One region of the Spirillospora sp. NPDC047279 genome, then DNA from elsewhere that is predicted to be linked to it. Evidence: predicted binding sites of a transcription regulator. Region 1 holds the regulator's gene; the other holds the start of a gene.

Region 1 (11,866 bases):
GGCAGTTCGACGGTCGTGGCGGCGGGGCCGTCGCGTTCGATCGACCAGCTCGGTTCGCCGTGGTCGGAACGGTAGAGCGTCCCCGGGTCGCGCTTGAGGCGGACACCGAGCGCGACGCCGGGGGCGGACCCGAGGCCGGTGGCGGCGCCGGTGCTCTTGGCGATCTCGACGAACAGGTACGCGCGCTGGTCGCCGACCGCCTTCGTGGCGGGATCGGAAGGGCTCTCGATCTTGCCCTCGCGGGTCATCTCCTGCGCCATGAGGCGGTAGGTCCACGGTTCGCGGTCCATGACGACCTCGCGGGCGCGGTCGGCGGGCTTGGTGCGGGACGCGTCGAGCAGGAAGCGCAGCGGCGCGTCCGGGCTGATCACGTCGCAGAGGTTGTTGTTCGACGTGCAGGTCTGCAGGACGGGATGGTCGCCCTCGTACCGTCCTCGGAACGTGAACGTGAGGTGCTGGGGAGCCTGGTAGACGCCGGGCGCGACGCGGCGGCCGGAGGCGTCGACCTCGACGCGGTAGACCCATTCGATGTCGGTCGTGCGGCCCCACCTGGCCATCAGCGCGGGGCTGTCGGTGCCGCCGTCCTCGTTGCTCCACACGATCGAGTACTCGATGATCCGGTGGCCGGGCGTGGTGGCGGGCCTGGAGTCGTGCCAGGCGATCAGCGGCAGGTCGGTGGTGGCGTTCTGGTACGGGTCGCCGCCGAACGGCCAGCCCGTGCGGCCCACGAGGACGGGCGCGTGCCGGAGGGCCACCTGGTCGGCCTCGGGGATCCGGACGGCGGGGCCGGCGAGGGTGACGCGGCGGGCGGCGGGCGCGCTGCCGCGTGCGAAGCGCAGCGTGACCTCGTGCTCGCCGCGCTTCACCGCGCCGAGGCCGAGGCTGCGCGCGGTGGGCGCCGAGGACGGCACGACCAGGTCGGTGACGTGCCGCCCGTCCACCGAGATCGCGACCACCGCCGACTCGGCGCCCGTGCGCGCCCAGGAGACGCCGGGGGCGGCGGCGGTGAACGAGATGACCGCCTCGCCGTCGCGGTCGGCGGTGAAGGCGAACGTGCGCGCCGGGCCGCCGCGGTCGACGGTGAGCGTGCTCACCACGGCGGACGCCGGCACCGCGGCCGCCGGCACGGCGGTGGACATGGCGGAGGCGGACGCGGAGGGGGACGCGGCGGGGACGAGAACGAGGGGTGCGCCGAGGAGGGCGCCGGTCACGGCGGAACGCGCGCGGCTGCTCATGATCAGGGAATCTAGGGAGCCCGTGTCGCGGTCCGGTGAAGAACCGGTTCCTCGTGGATGTCGGGATCGTTGAGGGTCACCGGCGGCGCGGGCGGGGCGGCTCCGGCCGCTGGAGCGAGACGCCGGTGAAGAGACCGCCGGGCGTGGCACGGTCCCCTTCGGGGCGGTAGAGCCGGAGGCCGAGCGCGGGCAGGTACGACATGCGCCCGCGTTCGACGATCTCGTTGCCGAGGCCGCGGAAGAGCGCGATCACGTCGTCGGCGGGTTCGTCCAGCAGGTCGATGCCGTCCATCCGCAGCCGCAGCTCCGGATTGCCGCCCCAGCCGGTGGTGCGTTCCCCGTAGATCTCGCCCACCCGCTCGTCGTCGCCGTCCAGCCGTTCGGTCGAGACGGCGAACAGCGAACGGCCGATCCAGATGCCGCGATGGTCGGCCCAGCCGCACAGGAACCGGGCCCGCGGCGGCCGGGTGCCGGACTGCTCGGCGACCGTGGCCAGCGTCGTCCAGGCGTCCGCGGACCGCGTGGTGAACCGCAGGTGCGCGTCCGGCAGGATCGCGCCCGCGCCCGGTTCGAGCGTCACGACGTACGGGGCCACCTTGCCCGGGAACCGTGCCGGGTCGGGGTCCCGCAGCGTGACGAGCCCCTCCCACTCGACCGGCGCCTCGACCGCGAACCACGAGATGTCGGCCTCGAGGCCGAGCTCGAGGAAGGTGCGGTCGGTCAGCGTCCGGGCGATGTGCTCGCGCAGGCCCTCGGCCGTCTCGTCGAGCCGGCGCGGCCACCACGGCGGCTCGGGGTCGCCGGTCGTCCAGTCGACGCCGGGACCGCCGAGGTCGGTGCGCTCCTCCGCGCCGTCCTTCTCGACGACGCGGCAGTGCCAGCCGCCGGAGTCGCCCCGCAGGACCACCCGCGTGGGCACCCGGCCGAACTTGACAGCCCCCTCGTTCCGCACTCCGAGACCCTATCCGCTCCGTGCGGGCGAAACGTGCCGCCGCCGGTCACCGGGCACGGCGCACCGAACGACCATGATCGTCCCGGATCGTCCGCGCGGAGTGCGCGGGGGTTGTGCGCGACACGGCCGGGGTCACTCGACCTGGACGGATATGTCGGTACGGTCGGATGGCCGTGGTCAACTCGGATGGCCGTGGTCAACTAGGTTCGGGAGGTTCGACCGTGCCCCACTCCGGGCAGGTGCTGCGTTCTCCGAAGGAGCGGGAAGCGGTCAACGGCGCGGTGCGCGCCCTGAGGTCGGCCGCCCCGTTCGGCTGGGAACGGCTCGGGTTCGAGTTCCGCGCGACCGTGGGCATCGACAGCGCCTCGTTCGAGGTCGTCGACGCGCACGGCTCGGCGCGGACCGCGATGCCGCCCGGGCAGGCGATCGGCAGGATGGACGAGCTGCGGCGGGCGATGTACCAGCGCGGCAAGGGCGCCTGGTTCACCGCGCGGCTCGAGGTGGAGCGGTCGGGGCGGGTGAGCGCCGAGTTCGACTATGACGGCGAGCCCGACTTCACGCCGCCGCTGACGCCCTCGGCCTACGTGCTCGATCTCGAACGTTTCCCCCGTACCGACGAGCACATCCCGGGCTGGCTGCGCGCCAAGCTGCGCGAGGCCTGACGCGCCCGGCCGCCGGCCGGCGCTCAGCCGGAGAGGACGGCCCAGCGGCGGGCGCGGACGTAGCGCGGCCGCCAGCCGACCCGGTAGACGAGCCGGGCCGGCAGCGGCAGCGAGGCGAGGAACGCGCCGCGTGACCCGCCGGGCGTGGCGTCGTCCATCAGCCAGGGGAAGAACTCCGCGGCGCCGCGGAGCCCCTGGCTCTTGCGGATGTGCGCCGCGAACGCGGTCCACTCGTCCTCGGTGACGAGCGGCAGCAGGTCCTGCTCCTCGTGGTCGAGGTGGTCGCGCAGGGCGGACGACAGCCGCGCCGCGTGCTCCCGCAGCCGCACCGGGTCGGGGTCGTCCATGACGACGTCGACCTCGTCCAGCAGCGGGTCGACGGCGGCGTGCTCGGCCTCCATGGCGTCCAGCAGGGCGAGCTCGTCCGGGTTGTCGGCCAGCCGCCTTCGCATCGGCGGCCACAACGCGGCGTCCTCGGCGCGGTGGTGGATCTCCAGCTGCCGGCGGAACGTCCGCCAGCCCGCCCGCACGGTCTCGTCGGCGCCCAGCCCCGCGTCGGCGGCGGCCCGCAGGCGGTCCAGGTCGCGGCGGAACGCGTCGTGCGCGGCGTACATCGGGGTGAAGTCCATCGTGGTCCTCCTTCAGGCGGCGTGCGCGGGCTCGGGCTTGGACACGGCGGGCGCGGGACCGGTCTGGTCGACGAAGTCCCGGCCGCGGATCAGCAGCAGCGACGACGCGGCCGAGAAGAGCGCGACGACCGCGCCGACGAGCAGGATCAGGTTGAGCCCGTCGACGAAGCCGGCCTGCGCCGCCGACACGACGATCTGGTTTCCGGTGCCCGCCGCCCCGGATCCCGCGCCGACGCCGTCGGCGATCTGGTGTGCCTGCGCGGCGAGCGGCGAGTCGAGCAGCCGGTCGGTGACGGTGTCGCGGAGCCGCCCGGCGAAGAGCGAGCCGAGCGCGGCGATGCCGGTGGCGATGCCGACCTGGCGGAACGTGGTGTTGATGCCCGAGGCCATCCCGGAACGGGCCGGCTCGACCACGCCGACGGCGGTGGAGGCCAGCGGCACGTTCACCAGCCCGGCGCCGATCCCGGCCAGGACGAGACCGGGGATCAGGTGCGTCCAGTCGGACGCCGGGGTCAGGCCGCGCATCAGTAGCAGGCCGATGCCGATCAGCAGGAAGCCGAGCGAGATCATCGCCCGTACCGGCACCACGGTGGTGAGGCGGCCGGCGATGCCGGCGGTCAGGAAGATCGCGCCGGTCAGGAAGAGCGTGCGCAGCCCGGTCTCCATCGCCGAGTGGCCCAGCTGCACCTGGAGGTAGAGCACGACATAGGTGAGCAGCGAGAACAGCGACGCGGAGATGCCGAACGCCGCGATCAGACCGCCGGTGAACGTGGGCTTGCGGAGCAGGGCGAAGTCCAGCATCGGGCGGCGCTGCACGGCCTCGGCGATCCCGAACGCGACCAGCAGCACCGCGGCGGCCGACAGGCTGATGACGGTGCGCGGCTCGGTCCAGCCCTCGGCGCTCTCGATCAGGCCGTAGACCAGGGCGGCGAGGCCGCCGGTGAACGTGACCAGGCCGGCCCAGTCGGTCCGGGCCGCGTTCGGGTCGCGCGACTCGTCCACCTTGAGCAGCGTGACCAGGACGGCGCCGATGCCGATCGGGATGTTGACCAGGAAGATCCAGCGCCAGGACAGCCCGGTGGTGATCACGCCGCCGAGCACCGGGCCGACCGCCACCGCGATGCCGGTGACCGCGCCGAAGACGCCGAACGCGACGCCGCGGTCCTTGCCGCGGAACGCGTTGCTCAGCAGCGCCAGCGAGGTCGCGAACATGATCGCCCCGCCGATGCCCTGCCCGGCCCGCGCCAGGTTGAGGAACATCGGGCCGGTGGCCGTCCCGCACAGCAGGGACCCGGCCGTGAAGATCGCGGTGCCGGCGGCGAAGAGCCTCCGGCGGCCCAGGCGGTCGGCCAGGGTGCCCGCGGTGAGGAGCCCGGCGGCCAGGGCCAGCGCGTAGGCGTCCAGTACCCACTGCAGGTCGGCGAGCGAGGCGTCGAACGAGTTCTGGATGTCGGGAAGGGCGACGTTCACGATCGTCACGTCCAGCAGCAGCATGAACACGCCGACGACGACCGCCACGAGAGTCCACCACTTGCGGGCCATCACGGCCCCCTTTCAGAGGAGATGCCTCACGCTAAAGTCATCTCTGTTAATCGTCAACCCTCTTAACGATCCATCTACTTATCTATCAAACGGGTTTGCTAACATGTGCGCACCGTGAACACCGATGACCGTCCCGCCGACGACCGCCCGGCCGTTGACCGGCTCGCCGGGTCCGCCCCGCCCGCGCCGGCGATCGCCGACTACGTCGGCTATCTGCTCGCGCGCGCGTTCAAGCGCGCCCGCGGTTGCGCCGAGCAGGCCATGCCGGACGGCCGGATGCCCCGCGAGCTGGGCGCCCTCTCGGTCCTGCACGAACGCGGGCCGGTCTCGCAGCGGGAGCTGGGCGAGCTGCTCGGGGTCAATCGGACGATCATGGTCAAGCTGGTCGACGGCATGGAGGCCGCCGGGCTGGTCCGCCGCGAGCGTGACCCCGGCGACCGGCGCTCGTACCGGATCACGCCGACGGCGGAGTCCGCCGCGACGCTCGACAGGCTGAGGGGCGCCGCCGACCGGGGCGAGGCCGTGCTGGTGGCCAGGCTCACGCGGGCCGAGCACGAGCGGCTCAACGAGCTGCTCGCCGGGCTGCTGCCGCCGTCCGCCGACCCGCCGCGCTCGCTGACCTCGAGCACCGGCTACCTGCTCGCCGCCACCCACTTCCACCTGCGCGACCGGGGCACCGACGCGATGCGCGGGCTGGGCATCGAGCCCCGCGACTTCGGCGTCCTGTCCGCCATCGCCGCCCTCGAGCCGTGCTCGCAGCAGCAGGTGGCGCGGGAGATGGGGGTCAGCGGGCCCGCGATCGTCGGCTCGTTCGACACCCTGCAGGCCGCCGGCCACATCGAGCGCGAGCGCAACCCCGACGACCGGCGCGAGCACGTCCTGCGCTGCACCGCGCGGGGGCGCGACATCCTGGCGCGGGCCCGCGCGATCAACGACGGCATCCACGACGACCTCGCCGGCCGGCTCACCCGGCCCGGCCTGGACGAGCTCCGCGCCCTCCTGACCAAGATCATCTGAGCCCGCCGTCCCGCGGTCACGGCCGGCGCCGCGCCGTCGTGGACGGTCCGAGCAGGGCGCGGGGGAGGGCAGACTTGAGGGGTGCCCGCGACCCTGCCCGACGGCGACCCCGTACCGGCCGACGGAAGCCTGCCCGGCAGCGCCCTGACGGGCCTGGGCGGCCCCGGCCGGCCGTTCGCCTTCTACGTGCACGTGCCGTTCTGCGTGACGCGCTGCGGCTACTGCGACTTCAACACCTACACGGCGACCGAGCTGGGCCCGGGCGCGAGCCGGGAGTCCTACGCCGAGACCGCGATCCGCGAGGTGCGGATGGCGCGGCGCGTGCTCGGCGGCACCGACCTGCCGGTGGAGACCGTGTTCGTGGGCGGCGGCACGCCGACGCTCCTGTCACCCGACGACCTGGGACGCGTCCTGGCGGCGATCGACGCGGAGTTCGGGCTGGCGCCGGGGGCCGAGGTCACCACCGAGGCCAACCCCGAGTCCGTCGACGAGGCCTACCTGGGCAAGCTGCGCGAGGTCGGGTTCACGCGCGTCTCGTTCGGCATGCAGAGCGCGCGCGAGCACGTCCTGGCGGTCCTGGACCGCACGCACACGCCCGGCCGGGTGCCGCAGGTGGTGCGGTGGGCGCGGGAGGCCGGGTTCGAGCACGTCAACCTGGACCTGATCTACGGCACGCCGGGGGAGGGCGACGACGACTGGCGGGCCTCGCTGGAGGCCGCGCTGGCCGCCGGTCCCGACCACGTCTCGGCGTACGCGCTGATCGTCGAGGAGGGCACCCGGCTGGCCGGCCAGGTGCGGCGCGGCGAGCTCGCGACCCCCGACGACGACGCCATGGCCGACCGCTACCTGCTGGCCGACGAGCTGCTGAGCGCGCACGGCCTGCGCTGGTACGAGATCTCCAACTGGGCGGCGGACGACGCGGCGGCCTGCCGCCACAACCTCCTCTACTGGACCGGCGCCGACTGGTGGGGCGTCGGCCCCGGCGCGCACAGCCACGTCGGCGGCACCCGCTGGTGGAACGTCAAGCACCCGGCCGCCTACGCGTCGCGGCTGGCCGAGGGCGTCACGCCCGCGCACGCCCGTGAGATCCTCGACGCCGGCGACCGCGCGATCGAACGGATCATGCTGGAGCTGCGGCTGGCCACGGGCTGCCCGGCCGAGCTGCTGGACGGCACGGCCGTACGCCGCGCGATCGCCGACGGCCTCGTCGAGCCGGAGCCGTACGAGCGCGGCCGCGCCGTCCTCACGCTGCGCGGCCGCCTGCTGGCGGACGCAGTCGTCCGCGACCTCACCTGAGGCCGGCCGCGGCTACTTGATCATCGGCCAGGCCATGAACGCCGGGAAGCGGTAGTACTCGCCGCGGTTGGCCGCGATCGCCGCCATGACCAGGAAGACGATCTGGGCGATGCCCTGCGCGATCAACAGGAAGATCCCGATGATCACGAAGATCAGGATGAAGTTGATGATCAGGTAGACCAGCTGCGTGATCGCGAAGTTGAGGCCCTGCGAGCCGTGATGGCGCAGGAACGGGGACTCGTCCTTCTTCACCAGGAAGACGATCAGCGGGGCGACGAAGCCGAGCAGGAACTGGCCCAGGTGGCACAGCAGCCCCCAGGTCCGGTCGTCGGAGGTCGGTGCCCCGTAGGCGGCCGGCTGCCCGTAGGGCTGCACCTGGCCGCCGTAGCCGTACGCCTGCCCCTGGTCGTAGCCCGGCGTCTGGCCGTAGCCCGGGCCGCCGTAACCCGGCTGCGTCTGCTGCCCGTAGGGCGCCTGCTGGCCATATCCGGGCTGCTGCCCGTAGCCCTGCTGCTGCTCGTACCCCTGCTGGCCGTAGGCCTGCTGCTCGTGACCCTGCTGGCCGTAGCCCGGCTGCCCGTAGCCCGGCTGCCCGTAACCGGACTGGTCCTGCCCGTATCCGGGCGTCTGGTCGTGGCCCGGCTGCTGCTGGTCGGGCTGCTGGCCGTACGCCTGCGGTCCCTGCCCGTAGTCGTGCTGTTGCTGTCCCTGATCCGGTTGCTTCTGCTGTCCGTGGTCCGGCTGCTCCGGAGGCCCGTACGACATCGCCTGCTCCTCAGATGGGGGTGGCCTTGCCTACCGCGGGGGGCTCGTCACAAAGTCGATCAGTTCTTCGACGCGGCCCAGGAGCTCGGGTTCCAGGTCGGTGTAGGTGCCCACCGACCCGAGGATCCGCTTCCATGCCGCGCCCACGTTGTCTCCCCAGCCCAGTGCGGTGAGCACCCCCTCCTTCCAGGGTACGCCGCGCGGCACCTGAGGCCAGTGGTGAATCCCGGCCGCCTCGGGTTTGACGGCCTCCCAGATGTCGATGAACGGATGCCCGGTGATCAGGACGTACGGGGACGAGACCTGGGCGGCGATGCGGCTCTCCTTGGAGCCCTCGACGAGGTGGTCGACCAGGACGCCCAGCCGGCGCTCGGGGCCCGGCTCGAACTCCGCGACGATGGCCGGGAGGTCGTCCACGCCCTCCAGGTACTCCACGACGACGCCCTCGACCCGCAGGTCGTGGCCCCAGATCTTCTCCACCAGCTCGGCGTCGTGCAGGCCCTCGACGTAGATCCGGCTCTCCTTGGCGACCTGCGCGCGCAGCCCCTGGACCGCGATCGAGCCGGAGGCCGACCGGGCGGGCCCCCTCGGCACCGCCGTCGGCCGCACCAGCGTCACCGGCCTGCCGTCGATCAGGAAGCCCGCCTTGGTGAGCGGGAAGACCCGCCGCTTGCCGAAACGGTCCTCGAGGGTCACGCCGAACTTGTCGCAGGAGACGACCGCTCCGCAGAAGCCGCTGCCGGGATCCTCGACCACCAGGTCGATCTCGGCCGGGATCTCGGGGATCTGTCCCTTGCGGGGCCGCCGCCAGTCACCCGCGAGAACGTCGTCGCCATAGTCCTTGCTCTGCACGGATCGGCACTCTAGTGACTGGAGGGCTCGGTGGCACCCTCCTGAGGGCGCCCTCCGGGCCGTACACTTGGCACTCGGAAGTATGGAGTGCCAGTACGGAGGCACTCGGAAGCGGCGACGACGGGGGCGAAGGAGGTGACCAGGTGCTCGACGACCGCAAGCTCGAGGTCCTGCGCGCCATAGTCGAGGACTACGTCTCCACCAATGAGCCGGTCGGTTCCAAGACCCTGGTGGAGAGCCACAACCTCGGCGTGTCCTCGGCGACCATCCGCAACGACATGGCCGTCCTGGAGGAGCAGGGCTACATCGCCCAGCCGCACACCAGCGCCGGGCGCATCCCGACCGACAAGGGCTACCGGCTGTTCGTCGACCGGCTGTCGACGGTCAAGCCGCTCTCGTCGGCCGAGCGCCGCGCCATCGAGACGTTCCTCAACGGCGCCTACGACCTCGACGACGTCGTGACCCGGACCGTCCGCCTGCTGGCCCAGCTGACCCGGCAGGTGGCCGTCGTCCAGTACCCGTCGCTGACCAGGTCGTCGGTCCGGCACGTCGAGCTCGTGCCGGTCGCCTCGCGCCGCCTGCTCCTCGTCCTGATCACCAACACCGGGCGGGTCGAGCAGCGCGTCATCGAGACCTACGGCGAGGTGTCGGAGGAATCGATCGGGCACCTGCGGGCGTTGCTCAACACGTGCCTGGACGGATGCGGGCTCGGCGAGGTGCCGCACGCGGTGGCCGACCTGCCGGAGAAGGTCGCGGCCGACGACCGGCCGATCGCGGCCGCGGTGTTGTCGGTGCTGCTGGAGACGCTCGTCGACCGGCACGAAGAGAAGATCGTCTTCGCGGGGGCGGCCAACCTGGCGGCGGTGGACTTCTCCAAGAGCCTGCGCGACGTCCTGGAGGCTCTGGAAGAACAGGTCGTCCTCATGCGGTTGCTCGGGGAAACCGGTGATTCCTCTACTCTTACGGTGCGCATCGGCACCGAGAACCCCGACGAGGGGCTCCGGTCCACCTCCGTCGTCGCAGCCGACTACGGAGTCGGCGATCAGACGTTGGCCCGGCTGGGAGTGCTCGGGCCGACGCGCATGGACTACCCCAGCACGATGGGAGCGGTACGGGCAGTGGCACGCTACGTCGGACAGATCCTGGCGGGTTCGTAAGTGGCCAACGACTACTACGCGACCCTAGGGGTCCGCCGCGACGCGAGCGCGGACGAGATCAAGAAGGCGTACCGCAGGCTCGCGCGCGAACTGCATCCTGACGTCAACCCGGACCCGGAGACGCAGGAGAAGTTCAAGGAGATCACCCAGGCCTACGAGGTGCTCTCCGACCCCAAGAAGCGCGAGATGTACGACCTGGGCGCCGACCCGTTCGCGCCCGGCGGCGGGGCGGGCGCCGGCGGCTTCGGCGGCGCCGGGTTCCCGTTCAGCGACATCATGGACGCCTTCTTCGGCACCGCGACCTCGCGCGGGCCGCGCAGCCGCGCGCGCCGCGGCCGCAACGCGACGCTCAGGGTCGAGCTCGACCTTCAGGAGACCGCGTTCGGCACCACGCGCGAGCTGTCGATCGACACCGCCGTGGTCTGCACGAGCTGCACGGGCTCGGGCTGCGCGCCCGGCACCCACCCCGACACCTGTGACACCTGTCACGGCCGCGGTGAGGTCCAGCAGGTGCAGCGCTCGTTCCTGGGCCAGGTCATGACGTCCCGCCCGTGCCCGCAGTGCGGCGGCTACGGCAGCGTGATCCGCACGCCGTGCCCGGAGTGCTCGGGCGACGGCCGGGTGCGGACCCGCCGCACGGTCAAGGTCAAGATCCCCGCGGGCGTGGAGAACGGCATCCACATCCAGCTGGCGGGCGAGGGCGAGGTCGGCCCCGGCGGCGGCCCGCCCGGCGACCTGTTCCTGGAGATCGTCGAGAAGCCGCACCAGATCTTCGAGCGGGAGGGCGACGACCTGCACTGCACGGTCGAGATCCCGATGACCGCCGCCGCTCTCGGCACCAACGTCACGATCGAGACGCTCGACGGCGCCGAGGAGGTCGACATCAAGCCGGGCACGCAATCCGGCCAGGTGATCACCCTCTACGGGCGCGGCGTCCGGCACCTCAACGAGAGCGGCCGCGGCGACCTGATGATCCACGTCAACGTGGAGACGCCCAACAAGCTCGACGAGGAGCAGGAGGACCTGCTGCGCCGGCTGGCCGAGCTGCGCGGCGAGGAGCGCCCCCCGGGCAAGTTCGCGCCGGGCCAGCGCGGTGTCTTCTCGCGCCTGCGGGACGTGTTCAACCAGCATTGAAGCGAAGCCGTGCGGGCCTATCACCAGGGCCGTGACGGCGACCTCCCGTCGTGACCGGAGACCCCTCCGGTCGCGGCGGGTTTCGTTCGTGAGGAGGGGCATGAGCCCGCCGGTGTTCCTGGCCGAGCCCGACCGCCTGGAGGGCGCCAGCGTCGTCCTGGACGGCGCCGAGGGCCGTCACGCCGCGACCGTCCGCCGGATCCGCCCCGGCGAGCGGGTCGACCTGACCGACGGCGCCGGCCTGCTCGCCCGGTGCGTGGTCACCGCCGCCGACAAGGTCTCGCTGACCCTGGACGTGCTCACCCGCGAGCACCACCCGCGCCCCGAGCCCCGCCTGGTGGTCGTCCAGGCCCTGCCCAAGGGCGACCGGGGCGAGCTGGCCGTCGAGACGATGACGGAGGTCGGCGTGGACGAGATCGTCCCCTGGCAGGCCGCCCGGTGCGTCACCCAGTGGAAGCCCGAACGCCGCGAGAAGGCCCTGGGCCGCTGGCGTTCCACCGCCCGCGAGGCCGCCAAGCAGGCCCGCCGCCCGTGGCTGCCCGAGGTCGCCGGCCTCGCCTCCACCGAGCGGGTCGCCGAACGCCTCGCGGCCGCCTCCGCCGCCCTCGTCCTGCACGAGGAGGCC
Region 2 (11,866 bases), on a different contig from region 1:
AGAACCCCCAGAGCGTGGCCAGGACGAAGTTGGCGATCGTGGGGATGGCCGGTGAGATCCACCAACCGTTCGAGCGCCCGCGAATGGCCTGCACGATCGGAACGTACCTCGCCACGGGCGCCACCGAAAGCCCGGCCTCCCCCATCGCCAGGCCACCCATGCGCCCCGCCTCCAACCACACCTGCCCACCCCCACCCGCCATGGCTCCGCCGCATTTGTCTTCACCACACGGGTTCCCAAGGCATCTAGCCCCGCCGCGCGTGCCCCCGCTGAACATGCCTTCGCCATGCGTGCCCCCGCTGGGCGTAACCCCGCTGGGCCTACCCCCGTTGAGCGTGTCGCTGCCGAGCGAGTCCTCGCCGTGCCCGCCCCGCTGAACGTGTCCCCTGCGTACGTGCTCCCGCCGCACGTGTCCTCGCCGCACAGGTTTCCAAGGCACCTGGCCTCCGCCACACAGGCCCTCTGAACGTGTCCCTGCGGCACGTACTCACCCGCGCCATGCGGTCTCGCTGGGCGTATCCCGCCACACGGGCCCCGCTGAACATGTCGCCGCGGAACGTGTCCCGCCGAGCGAGTCCCCGCCGCACCTGCCTTCGCTGAACGTGTTGCTGCGGTACGTGCTCCCGCCGCACGTGTACTCGGCCCACGGGTCTCCGTCGCACGTGCTCCCTGCGGCACGTCCTCGCTGGACATGGCTTCGCCGCACGTGTCCCCGTGACGTGTGCCCACGCGACGTCCTCGCACCACGTATCCCCGCTGAACGTGCCCCATCGCAACGTTCCTGCAGCACGTGCCCCCGCTGAACGCATCCCTGCGGCACGTGCTCCCCGCCGCAGGTGCTCCCCTTGGCGCGGTCGCCGTCGCACCGGTCGCCGTCGCACGTGTCGCCGCTGGACCTGCTCCCTATCCCCGCGGGACGTGCTCGCCCCATGTCCCCGCTGGACGTGTCGACGATGGGGCTGTCGGCGGTGGGTGTGGTCCGGGGTGGTGTGGTCTGGGGGTGGTCGGGGGCGGCGGGTCCCTGGTGGGTGTGTGTCGGTCCGGGGTGGGCGGGGTCAGGGGTTTCCGGGGGTTACCAGGCGGGTCTCGTAGGCGACGACTATGGCCTGGGCTCGGTCGCGGAGGTCGAGTTTGGACAGGATGCGGGTGACGTGGGTCTTCACGGTCGTCTCGCTGAGGTGCAGGCTCGCGGCGAGTTCGGCGTTGCTGAGGCCGCGCGCGAGGAGCTGCATGACCTCCACCTCGCGGGGGGTCAGCACGGAGAGGTCGCGGTGAAGGGCTCCGTCCTCGCGCGGCGAGAAACGTTCGACGAGGCGGCGTGTGATGGCGGGGGCCAGGAGCGCGTCGCCGGTGCGGACCAGGCGGACCGCCGCCACCAGGTGTTCGGGCGAGACGTCCTTGAGGAGGAAACCGCTGGCTCCGGCGGCCAGCGCCGCGTACACGTACCGGTCCAGGTCGTAGGTGGTCAGGATGATGATCCGGGGCGGCGCCTCGGCGGGGGCGGTCAGGATGCGGCGGGTGGCCTCGAGCCCGTCGACCTCGGGCATGCGGATGTCCATGAGGACGACGTCGGGGCGGTCTCGCCGGACGGCCGCGACGGCCTGCGCGCCGTCGGCGGCCTCGGCGACGACGTCGATGCCGTCCGCGGCGAGGATCATCGCGAAGCCGGTGCGGACCAGGGCCTGGTCGTCGGCGATCACCACGCGGGGCCGGTCGGTCACCGGACGTCCTCCAGCGGAACGACGGCGTGCACGCGGTATCCGCCGTTCGGTGACGGGCCCGCGTCGAGGGTGCCGCCGTAGACGGCGAGCCGTTCGCGCATGCCGATGAGGCCCCGTCCGGTGCCGGTGCGGGCGGCGGGGGCCGGACGGCCGCCGGTGTCGGTCACGTCCAGGCACAACGCGCGCGGGCCGTGGTCGATCGTGATCGTCACGCTCGCGCCCGCGGCGTGCTTGGCGGTGTTGGTCAGCGCCTCCTGGACGACCCGGTAGACGGCGAGGTCGATGCCGGGCGGCAGTGGCACGGGCGTGCCGGTCATGTTCAGCTCGACGGGGATTCCGGTGCCGCGGACGCGGGCGACGAGCGTCTCGATCTGCCCCAGTCCGGGCGGCGGCGCCAGGTCGTCGCTGTCGAGCTGGTCGGGGTCGTCCCCGTTCATCGTGAGCAGCCCCATGACGTGGCGCAGCTCGGTCAGCGCGGCGCGGCCTCCGGACTCGACGGCGAGGAGCGCCTGCTCGGCCCGTTCCGGCGACGCCGACATGACCTTCCTGGCCGCTCCGGTCTGGACCACCATCATGCTCACATTGTGGGTGACGACGTCGTGGAGCTCCCCCGCGATGCGGGAACGTTCGCGCTCGACGGCCATCCGTGTCGCCGCCTCCTGCCTCGCCTCCAGCGAGCGCATGCGCTGGCGCCAGCTGTGCAGGGCGTTCGCGGCGAGGAACAGCAGGAGCAGGGACAGTGACGTGCTGAAACCCGTGTCGAACGTGCTCAGGCCGGCCTTGTGGTCGGCGACGAACAGGACCGCGCCGACCACGACGCTGCCCGTGGCGAGCGGCTGGTACGGGCTGTAGACGACGGCGCTGTAGCCCGCGATGACGCAGGCGGTGAAGACGAACGCGGTGTCGAAGCCGGCGGCGGCGTCGTAGAGCATCGACGCGGTGACGATCGTCCAGAACGCCCCCAGCGGATACCGGCGCCGGACGATGAGCGGCAGCGCGATCACCAGGGTCAGGAGGATCTGCCACAGGCCGGCGGAGCCGCCGTGCTGGGCGACGGTCTCCAGCGGCATGCCGGGCCCGAAGGCGGGTGGCTTCGGTGGCGCGACGGGCGCTTCGGGGATCGGCGGCGCGCCCTCCTCCATCCTGTACGAGGGAGGCGCGAGGTCCGGGCCGTCGTTCTCGCTCAGGGCGGCCTGGACCGCGCTCACGGCGATCGCCAGGCCCAGCCCCGCGTCCGCCGTCCACGACCAGCGCGACATGCGCTGCGGGGGCTCGGCGGTCCGGCCGAACACGCGTCCGGTCAGCTCACGTAGGAAGGCGGCCGGTCCGCGCGGGAGGCCGGCCGGTCCGCCAACGGCCGGGGGTGTCGGCCGGTGTGCGGCTCTGGTGCTGCTCACCGGGACAGTGTCGCAAAACGGGCACTACCCCGGCATCCGTCTCGATGACCAGGAGACGTCCTCCGCCCTCGTACATCTCAGGGATGACCCGCGCCGGCGTCGTCCCCGCGGGGTGGGCGATGTCGTCATCGTGTGCGACGCGGTGCCCGGGCCGCCGCTCCTAGCGTCGGGGGCCAACCGACCGCCCCCTTCGTGGAGGACACCCATGGCCGCGCCGATCATCGAGCTGCGCGATGTGAGCAAGAAGTACGACGCGGGCAGACCCGCGCTCGACCATCTCGACCTGGAGGTGGAGCAGGGCGAGGCGCTGGCCGTGCTCGGCCCGTCGGGCAGCGGCAAGTCGACGCTGCTCAACCTGGTCGCCGGGCTGGACAGGCCCAGCGACGGCAGCGTCACCGTGGCGGGCCTGCGGCTCGACGGGATGTCCGAGGCGGCCTCGGCCCGGTACCGCCGGGACCGGATCGGCATGGTCTTCCAGTTCTTCAACCTGCTGGACGATCTGACCGTCGACGACAACGTGCTGCTGCCGGCGCGGCTGGCCGGGATGCCGCGGGACGAGGCGCGTGACCGGGCCGCCCGGCTCCTGGAACGGCTCGGCCTCCAGCCGCACCACGCCCGGGCCTACCCCGGGCAGCTGTCCGGCGGGCAGCGGCAGCGGGTCGCGGTCGCACGGGCGCTGGTCAACCGCCCGGCGCTGCTGCTGGCGGACGAGCCGACGGGAGCGCTGGACACCGCGTCCGCGGCGGAGGTGATCGCGCTGCTGGCCGAGCTGAACGGCGACGGGCAGACGCTCGTGCTGGTCACGCATGACGTCGCGCTCGCGAACGCGTGCGCCACCCGGACCATCGAGCTGGTCGACGGCGGGATCCACCGTGACGTCCGCGGCGCGGCGGTGGTCCGGTGAGCGCGCTGGGCGGGGTGGTGCGCGCCGGCGTGGGCCGGCGGCGCGTCCAGACCCTGGTGATGACCTTGACGGTGACGATGGCGGTGACGGCGTCGGTGCTGGCCGCCGGGCTCGTCGTGGCGTCCCGGGCACCGTTCGCGAACGCGTTCGCGCGGCAGAACGGCGCTCATCTCACGGTGCTGGTCGACGGGGCCGCGGCCACCGCCCCGCAGGTGGCCGCCACCGCGCGGGCACCGGGGGTGGCGACCGCGGCCGGGCCCGACCCGATGGTCTCGCTGCGTCCCGCGGTCACGCCGGGCGCGCAGAGCGGCGGCCCGTTCGAGGGGCGGGGCGTACCGCCGGGGATGCAGCTGCCGCCGATGACCATCGCCGGACGGGACCGTACGGGAGGGGGCATCGACCGGCTCGACCTCGCCGAGGGCAGGTGGGCGAACGCGCGGGGCCAGATCGTGGTGAGCGCCGACGGCCCGCCGGTCGGGATCGGCGACCGGCTCACCTTCACCGCCCTGCCGGGCCGTCCCGCGCTGACCGTGGTCGGCCGCGCCAGGTCGGTGAGCCGCACGGCGGACGCGTGGGTCTCACCCCAGGAGTCCGCGGTCCTCGGCGTTCCCGGCGTGCCCCGCTCGTACCAGATGCGGTACCGGCTCCACGCCGCCGCCACGGACGCCGACCTGGCGCGGGCCCGCGCCGCGATCACCGCCGCCCTGCCGCGCGGCGCGCTGGACGGGGCGACCTCGTACCTGAGGATCAAGCTGGTCGCCGAGCGCACCTCCGCGACGTTCGTGCCGTTCGTGGTGGCCTTCGGCGTGCTCGGCCTGGCCATGTCGATCCTGATCATCGTGGTGGTCGTGAGCGGCGCGGTCAGCGCGGCGACACGGCGCATCGGGATCCTGAAGTCGCTCGGCTTCACGCCCGCGCAGGTCGTGCGGGCCTACGTCGTGCAGGCGCTGCTCCCGGCCACGGCCGGTACCGCCCTCGGCGTCGTGCTCGCCAACCTGCTGGCGATTCCCGTGATGCGCCAGGCGGAGGACGCGTACGGCGCCGGTTCCCTGACGATCGCCGTGTGGGTCGACGTCGCGGTCTCCCTCGCCGCGCTCGCCGTCGTCGGCGTGACCGCGCTGGTCCCGGCCCTCCGCGCCGGACGGCTGCGCACGATCGACGCGATCGCCGTCGGCCGGACCAGCCGCACGGCGGGGCGCGGGCGCGGCCTGCGCCGCGTGCTCGGCGGGCTGCCGCTGCCGCGCCCGGTGAGCCTCGGCCTGGCCGACCCGTTCAGCAGGCCCGCCCGTTCGGCGACGATGGTCGCGTCGGTGGTGCTCGGCACGGCCGGGGTCACGTTCTGCGCCGGGCTGCTCATCTCGCTGCACACCATCGAGGACAGCCGTGACCGCCGCTCGCCGGGCGAGGTCATCGTCCATGCCGCCGGCCCTCCGCAGGAGAGCCACGAGGCCCCGCCGCCGAACGCTCCCGAAGCTCCCGGGCGGCCCCCCGGAGCCGCGGGGAAGGGGCCTGGGCCCGCCGAGGGCACGGACCCGGCGGTGATCGCCGCGAAGATCGCCGCGCAGCCGGGCACCCGCGCGTACTTCAGCACGGCCCGGACGCAGGTCGGCGTGGCCGGACGCGCGGGCACGACGAACGTGCAGGCCTACGCGGGCGACGCGTCCTGGGGCTCGTTCGCGATGATCTCGGGCCGCTGGTTCCGGGCGCCCGGCGAGGCGGTCGTCCCCACCGGGTTCCTCAAGGCCACCGGGACGCGCGTCGGCGACACCGTCACCCTGACGGACGAGGGGCGCAGCGCGCCGGTGCGCATCGTCGGCGAGGCGCTGGACCTGAGCGACGAGGGGATGACGGTCCTGACCCCCGCCGCGTCCCTGGCCGCGCTGCGCGTCGAGATCCCGGCCGACTCCGTCCAGTTCAACGTGGACCTCGCGCCCGGCACCGAGGTGCGGGCCTACCTCGCGTCGCTCAACACGACGCTGCGGCCGCTCGGCTCGCAGGGCATGCCCAACACGACCGAGACGAGCGTGACGATCATCGCCATGGACACCCTCGCCGGGATGCTCACGCTGGTGCTCGTCGCGGTCGCCGGGCTGGGCGTCCTCAACACGGTCGTGCTCGACACCCGGGAACGCACGCACGATCTCGGCGTCGTCCGGGCCCTCGGGATGACGCCAGGGCAGACGACCACCATGGTCCTCACCTCGGTCGCCGGGATCGGGCTGGTCGCGGGAGCGGCCGGCGTACCGCTCGGCCTCGCCCTGCACGCCCGGGTGCTGCCCGTGATGGGCGAGAGCGCCGGCACCGGCCTGCCCGCCGAGGTGATGGACGCCTACAGCCCGCTGCTGCTGGCCGTCCTCCTGCTGGGCGGCCTGGCGATCGCGACGGCGGGCGCCCTGCTGCCTGCCACCTGGGCCGCCCGGATCCGTACGGCGTCCGCCCTCCGGACCGAGTGACGGGCCGTGGCCGGCCGGGCGCGGGTCAGGTGAAGTCCTTGGACTCGTGCAGGAACATGTCCATGACGATGGCGGTCAGCACGGCCATCGTGCGGAGAGGCTCGGGAACGGGGTCCTTGATGTCGACGGTGTAGCGGTCGGCGGTGGTGAGGAGGTGGGTCGCGATGCCGGCCCACTTCTTCTGTATCTGGGCGACCTTGACGCCGTCGGCGTTCTTGACGGTGAAGTTGCGGCGGGGCACGTCGCCCTCGATCTCGCCGAACCGTTTGTTGTCGTCGTCGCGCAGCGTGTAGAGGCGGCCCACACGTTCGGTGCGGAAGGCGCCGACGAGCTCCCCGTCCGGCCGGCGGATCGCGGTCAGCATGCGGCCCTGGGCCTTGTCCACGTAGTACAGCGGGTCGCCCTCGGTCGTGCACACCTCGAGCAGGTGCGCGTCCATCTCGGACTTGCCGGGGAACATCGTCTTGAGGGACTCGCGCGGGGTGCGGTCGGTGGTCTCGGTCGCGACGGCGAGGAGCGTGCCCTTGCCGTCGAGCACCTTGTACTGCGTCTTGCCGAGGGGAGCCTTGCGGGGCTGTTCGACCCTGAGCACGGGGGATTCGAAGAGATCGCTCACACCCGGCGATCCTGCCAAGGTCCGTCCTGACGCGAAAGTCCCTTACGCGTAAGGGTCGGGCGAAGGAGCGGAAGTCCGGTATGCCCCCACCCTCCCGCCACAGGCGATCCGGCGCCGCCTGCCTAGCCGGGGATCCAGTCCTTGTCCTCGTACAGCATGAGGTCCAGCGCGATCGGCGCGGCCACGACCAGGACGCGCAGCGGGTCGGGCAACGGGTGGTGGAACTCCACCCGGTAGCGGTCCGCCGAGGTCAGGATCTCGGTCATCGCGCCCTTCCACTTCTTGTCGACCTGCGCGACGTGGTGGCCGGCGGCGTCGAGCACCTTGAACTTGCGGGCGACCCTGTTGCCGTCGAGGCGGCCGACGAACCGCTCGGCGGCGTCCAGCAGCTTGTACCGCCAGTCGTAGTCGTCGATCTGGATCGATCCGTAGAGGGCCCCGCCGGGTGCGCTGATCAGCGTATCCCGCGAGCTCCGCGTCTCGATGGCGAGCACCGGCACGCCGTGCGCGTTCTCGACCAGGACCGAACGCCTGCCGCCGCCGCCGAACACCGTGCGGACCGCCTGGCGGGCGACCCCGACGTCGTGCTCGGACGCCTGGGCGAGCAGGGTCCCCTGGCCGTCCTTCACGGTGTACTTCGACTTCGCGGACGGCACGCCCCTCGGCTGGTCGATCTTCAGTACCGGGGAGTTGAAAAGATCGCTCACCCCACCGATCCTGCCAAGCTTCGGTCACGCCCGGAAGAGGATCACCGGCGGATCACATGGCGGAACCCAGCCAACCCAGGGAACGCGAAAGGGGCGGCCCCGATGGGACCGCCCCTTCGCATGCGTACGAACGTCGTACGGCCTCGGACTTAGAAGTCCATGCCGCCGGCGCCGTCGGGCATGGCCGGAGCAGAGGACTTCTCCGGCTTCTCCGCGATGACGGCCTCGGTGGTGAGGAACAGCGCCGCGATCGACGACGCGTTCTGCAGCGCCGAGCGGGTCACCTTGGCCGGGTCGAGAATGCCCGTGTCGAACATGTTCACGTACTCGCCGGTCGCGGCGTTGAGGCCCTCACCCGGGGTCAGGTTGCGGACCTTCTCCACCACGACGCCGCCCTCGAGACCGGCGTTGACCGCGATCTGCTTGAGCGGCTCCTCCAGAGCGCGCTTGACGATGGCCGCACCGGTGGCCTCGTCGCCCTGGAGCTCCAGCTTGTCGAACGCCGGGGCGCCCGCCTGGATCAGCGCCACGCCACCGCCGGGGACGATGCCCTCCTCGACGGCCGCCTTCGCGTTGCGAACGGCGTCCTCGATGCGGTGCTTGCGCTCCTTGAGCTCGACCTCGGTCGCCGCGCCGGCCTTGATGACGGCGACGCCGCCGGCCAGCTTGGCGAGACGCTCCTGGAGCTTCTCGCGGTCGTAGTCGGAGTCGGTGTTGTCGATCTCGGTACGGATCTGGTTGACCCGGCCCGCGATCTCGTTGGCGTCACCGGCACCGTCGACGATCGTGGTCTCGTCCTTGGACACCACGATCTTGCGGGCGCGGCCCAGCATGTCGAGGGAGGTGTTCTCCAGCTTGAGGCCGACGTCCTCGCTGATGACCTGGCCGCCGGTCAGCGTGGCGATGTCGCCCAGCATGGCCTTGCGGCGGTCACCGAAGCCCGGGGCCTTGACGGCCACGGACTTGAAGATGCCGCGGATCTTGTTGACGACGAGCGTGGCCAGGGCCTCGCCCTCGACGTCCTCAGCGATGATCAGCAGCGGCTTGCCGGACTGCATGACGCCCTCGAGGACGGGCAGCAGGTCCTTGTTGGCCGACGCCTTGCCCTGAACGATCAGGATGTACGGGTCCTCGAGGACCGCTTCCATCCGCTCGGGGTCGGTGACGAAGTACGGCGAGATGTAGCCCTTGTCGAAGCGCATGCCCTCGGTGAGCTCGAGTTCGAGCCCGAAGGTGTTGCTCTCCTCGACGGTGATGACGCCTTCCTTGCCGACCTTGTCCATCGCCTCGGCGATCATCTCGCCGATCTGCGCGTCGCCGGCGGAGATGGAGGCCGTGGAAGCGATCTGCTCCTTGGTCTCCACATCCTTGGCAAGCTTGGACAGCTCCTCGCTCACGCGCTCCACGGCCGCCTCGATGCCCCGCTTGAGGGACATCGGGTTGGCGCCCGCGGCGACGTTGCGCAGGCCCTCGCGGACCAGCGCCTGCGCCAGGACGGTGGCCGTCGTCGTGCCGTCACCGGCGACGTCGTCGGTCTTCTTGGCGACTTCCTTGACCAGCTCGGCCCCGATCTTCTCCCACGGGTCCTCGAGCTCGATCTCCTTGGCGATCGACACACCGTCGTTGGTGATCGTGGGAGCGCCCCACTTCTTCTCCAGCACGACGTTGCGACCCTTGGGACCAAGGGTGACCTTTACTGCATCAGCGAGCTGGTTCATGCCGCGCTCGAGGCCGCGGCGGGCCTCTTCGTCGAACGCGATCATCTTTGCAGCCATAGGCTCCAGTCCTCCCGGAACAAGGTGGCTATGACGGATCGAGCCGACGCCCGCGACGGACGGCCCCATCCCGGACGGCTTCCATTCCGCCGCCGGGAACAGGGCCTCATCGCCCCGACCCAGACTGTGGGATTGTCACTCTCCACAGGTGAGTGCCAACCGTTTGTTTAGCACTCTACCCTGTCGAGTGCAAGCGACGAACATTCCCGCCCAGGTCAGCCTCGACTGCCCTGCGCCGCCGGCGGAAAGCTTCTGGCGGGGCCTCTGATCTGGGAAGCCCGGCCTGGCCGTCGGGCCTGGGGTGGAGGCTCGATCAGGCAGGTGGGTTGTGGGCGGCGGGCTCGGGGGCGAGGATTTCTCGGATGTTCATCAACGTGCGGCGGGCGCCGAGAGGCGAGCCGTACGCGTGCCCGTGCTGTGCTCACCTGACGCTTGAAGAGCGGGGTTACAACGAGATCTGCCCCGTGTGCTTCTGGGAGGACGACGGGCAGGACGACCATGACGCCGATGAGGTGCGCGGCGGGCCCAACCGCAGGCTCAGCCTCACCGAGGCCCGGCGGAACTACGCCGACTACGGAGCGAGTGACCGGCCGAGGCTCCAGAACGTTCGCGCTCCCCATCCGCACGAGCGCCCGGGCCGGATGGACGGTGGTATCCCGGGAGGGTGACGGTCAGCCGGAGCCGCAGACGCTGTTGGTGGTCGAGATGTCGCCGCCCGGGTAGGCGCCGTACTCCACGCCGTCCGTGACCGCGGGAGCGGGCTGCCCGGGCGGCGCGAATGATCGACGTTCATGTCACTGTGACGCCGGGCCCGCGGCACCGGTTGCCGGAGGGCTTCCGCTCAGACGGCGCGGACGACGTCCGCCTGCGGCCCGCGGTCGCTCTGCGTGATCTCGAACTCGACCCGCTGGCCCTGTTCGAGACTGCGGAATCCGTCCATCTGGATGGCCGAGTAGTGCACGAACACGTCGCGGCCGCCGTCGACCGCGATGAAGCCGTACCCCTTGTCGGCGTTGAACCACTTGACTGTGCCCTGAGCCATTCGGAAAACCTGCCGCTCGTCCGTGACCCCCGGCCACGGTATGACGCCCGCGGACCCCGCCCCTTCTACGCGAGGCCCGGCGACCAGAGGCCGTGTCTCCGCGGCCCGGAGAGGGCCGCGACGGGGTCAACCCGGCATGATCGGGGTTGACCATATAGGCGGGCAGATGTCCGTGACAGCCCTTACGACCGAAGTCTCGACGGCCGGTAATGGTCATCATCAGAAGCCCGGACGAGGGGCAGGACCTCCTCTTCGAGGCGCCGTGAGACGCGCATTCCGTACCGGGTCTCCAGCCTGTCGCGGGCACGCTTGTAACGGTCGGCGGCCTCTTCCAGCGACCCCGGCATGGCGGTGATGCCGAGGGGTTCGAGCAGGTGACGGCTCATCTTGAGCAGTTCGCCGCGGACCCGGTCGGCCATTCCGTGACGGCGCTTGCTCACCAGCCAGAGCGACCAGTCCCAGAAATGCGCGTCCACCGCGGCGAGCGTGTCGGGGCCGATCCGCCAGGGCGGGTTCCAGCTGCGCGGCACGTCCGGGAAGATCAGGTCGATCTTGGCCGGGCCGGCGAAGATGAGCAGGTAGCTCTCGTGGTCGCCGAGCCGGTCCCACTGCGCGGCGAGCGGCTCGTACGGGGACATCAGCCGCGGCAGGTCGGCGGCCACCTGGCCGAAGTCCTCCGCGGCCACGTGGAAGTCCCAGTCCGACACCTCGGTCGCGGTGCCCCGCGCCCGGGAGCCGATCAGCTCCACCTCGCTCACGTCGGGGTGGGCCAGCACGGTACCCGCGACGTCCTCCGCTATCCCCATGCTCGCCCTTTACCCGATCTATCAGGACAAAAGCACACGATCGGGAGGTGATGGCGACGGGACGGGACACGATCCGGCCCGCCGTCCTTCGCGGATGGCGAGCCGGGAACGAGCAGGGAACAGGCAGGCGACGAGCGCGGAACGGGCCGGTGACCGCCGGACGGCGCGCCGGGGGCCGCCCGCGCGCGCCGGCCGTCCGGGTCAGCCGCCGGCGACCGCCGGGATGATGGAGATCTGGGAGCCCTCGGGGGTCGGGGTGTCCAGGCCCTCGGCGAAGCGCACGTCCTCGTCGCCCACGTACACGTTGACGAAGCGGCGGATCTTGCCGTTGTCGTCGAGGATGCGGGCGGCGATGCCGGCGTGGCCGGCGTCCAGGTCGGCGACCACCGCGCGCAGGGTGTCGCCCTCGGCCTTCACCTCGGACTCGCCGCCGGTGTAGGTGCGC

Evidence for each region. The regulator HrcA, encoded in region 1, represses chaperone genes, less so after heat shock. The targets are predictions, from matches to a motif close to TTGGCACTCTCNNNNNGAGAGTGCCAA.
Region 2: the regulator HrcA is predicted to act here: its motif matches at 9,706-9,732, upstream of groL (chaperonin GroEL).

Annotation. Positions count from the first base shown of each region.
Region 1 covers NZ_JBEYUA010000004.1:595,084-606,949, forward strand. Annotated here, with positions in the region: gene ABZ810_RS13360 (hypothetical protein) at 1-1,235, opposite strand, end outside; gene ABZ810_RS13365 (hypothetical protein) at 1,312-2,187, opposite strand; gene ABZ810_RS13370 (hypothetical protein) at 2,409-2,849, shown strand; gene ABZ810_RS13375 (hemerythrin domain-containing protein) at 2,873-3,478, opposite strand; gene ABZ810_RS13380 (MFS transporter) at 3,491-5,020, opposite strand; gene ABZ810_RS13385 (MarR family transcriptional regulator) at 5,135-6,037, shown strand; gene hemW (radical SAM family heme chaperone HemW) at 6,119-7,333, shown strand; gene ABZ810_RS13395 (DUF4870 domain-containing protein) at 7,346-8,098, opposite strand; gene ABZ810_RS13400 (DUF3097 domain-containing protein) at 8,129-8,950, opposite strand; gene hrcA (heat-inducible transcriptional repressor HrcA) at 9,094-10,107, shown strand; gene dnaJ (molecular chaperone DnaJ) at 10,108-11,241, shown strand; gene ABZ810_RS13415 (16S rRNA (uracil(1498)-N(3))-methyltransferase) at 11,342-11,866, shown strand, end outside.
Region 2 covers NZ_JBEYUA010000035.1:858-12,723, forward strand. Annotated here, with positions in the region: gene ABZ810_RS46635 (hypothetical protein) at 1-160, opposite strand, end outside; gene ABZ810_RS46640 (response regulator transcription factor) at 1,056-1,721, opposite strand; gene ABZ810_RS46645 (histidine kinase) at 1,718-3,118, opposite strand; gene ABZ810_RS46650 (ABC transporter ATP-binding protein) at 3,324-4,022, shown strand; gene ABZ810_RS46655 (FtsX-like permease family protein) at 4,019-6,475, shown strand; gene ABZ810_RS46660 (phospholipid scramblase-related protein) at 6,501-7,091, opposite strand; gene ABZ810_RS46665 (phospholipid scramblase-related protein) at 7,214-7,798, opposite strand; gene groL (chaperonin GroEL) at 7,948-9,573, opposite strand; gene ABZ810_RS46675 (CPCC family cysteine-rich protein) at 9,936-10,241, shown strand; gene ABZ810_RS46680 (cold-shock protein) at 10,415-10,615, opposite strand; gene ABZ810_RS46685 (hypothetical protein) at 10,798-11,421, opposite strand; gene ABZ810_RS46690 (MoaD/ThiS family protein) at 11,623-11,866, opposite strand, start outside.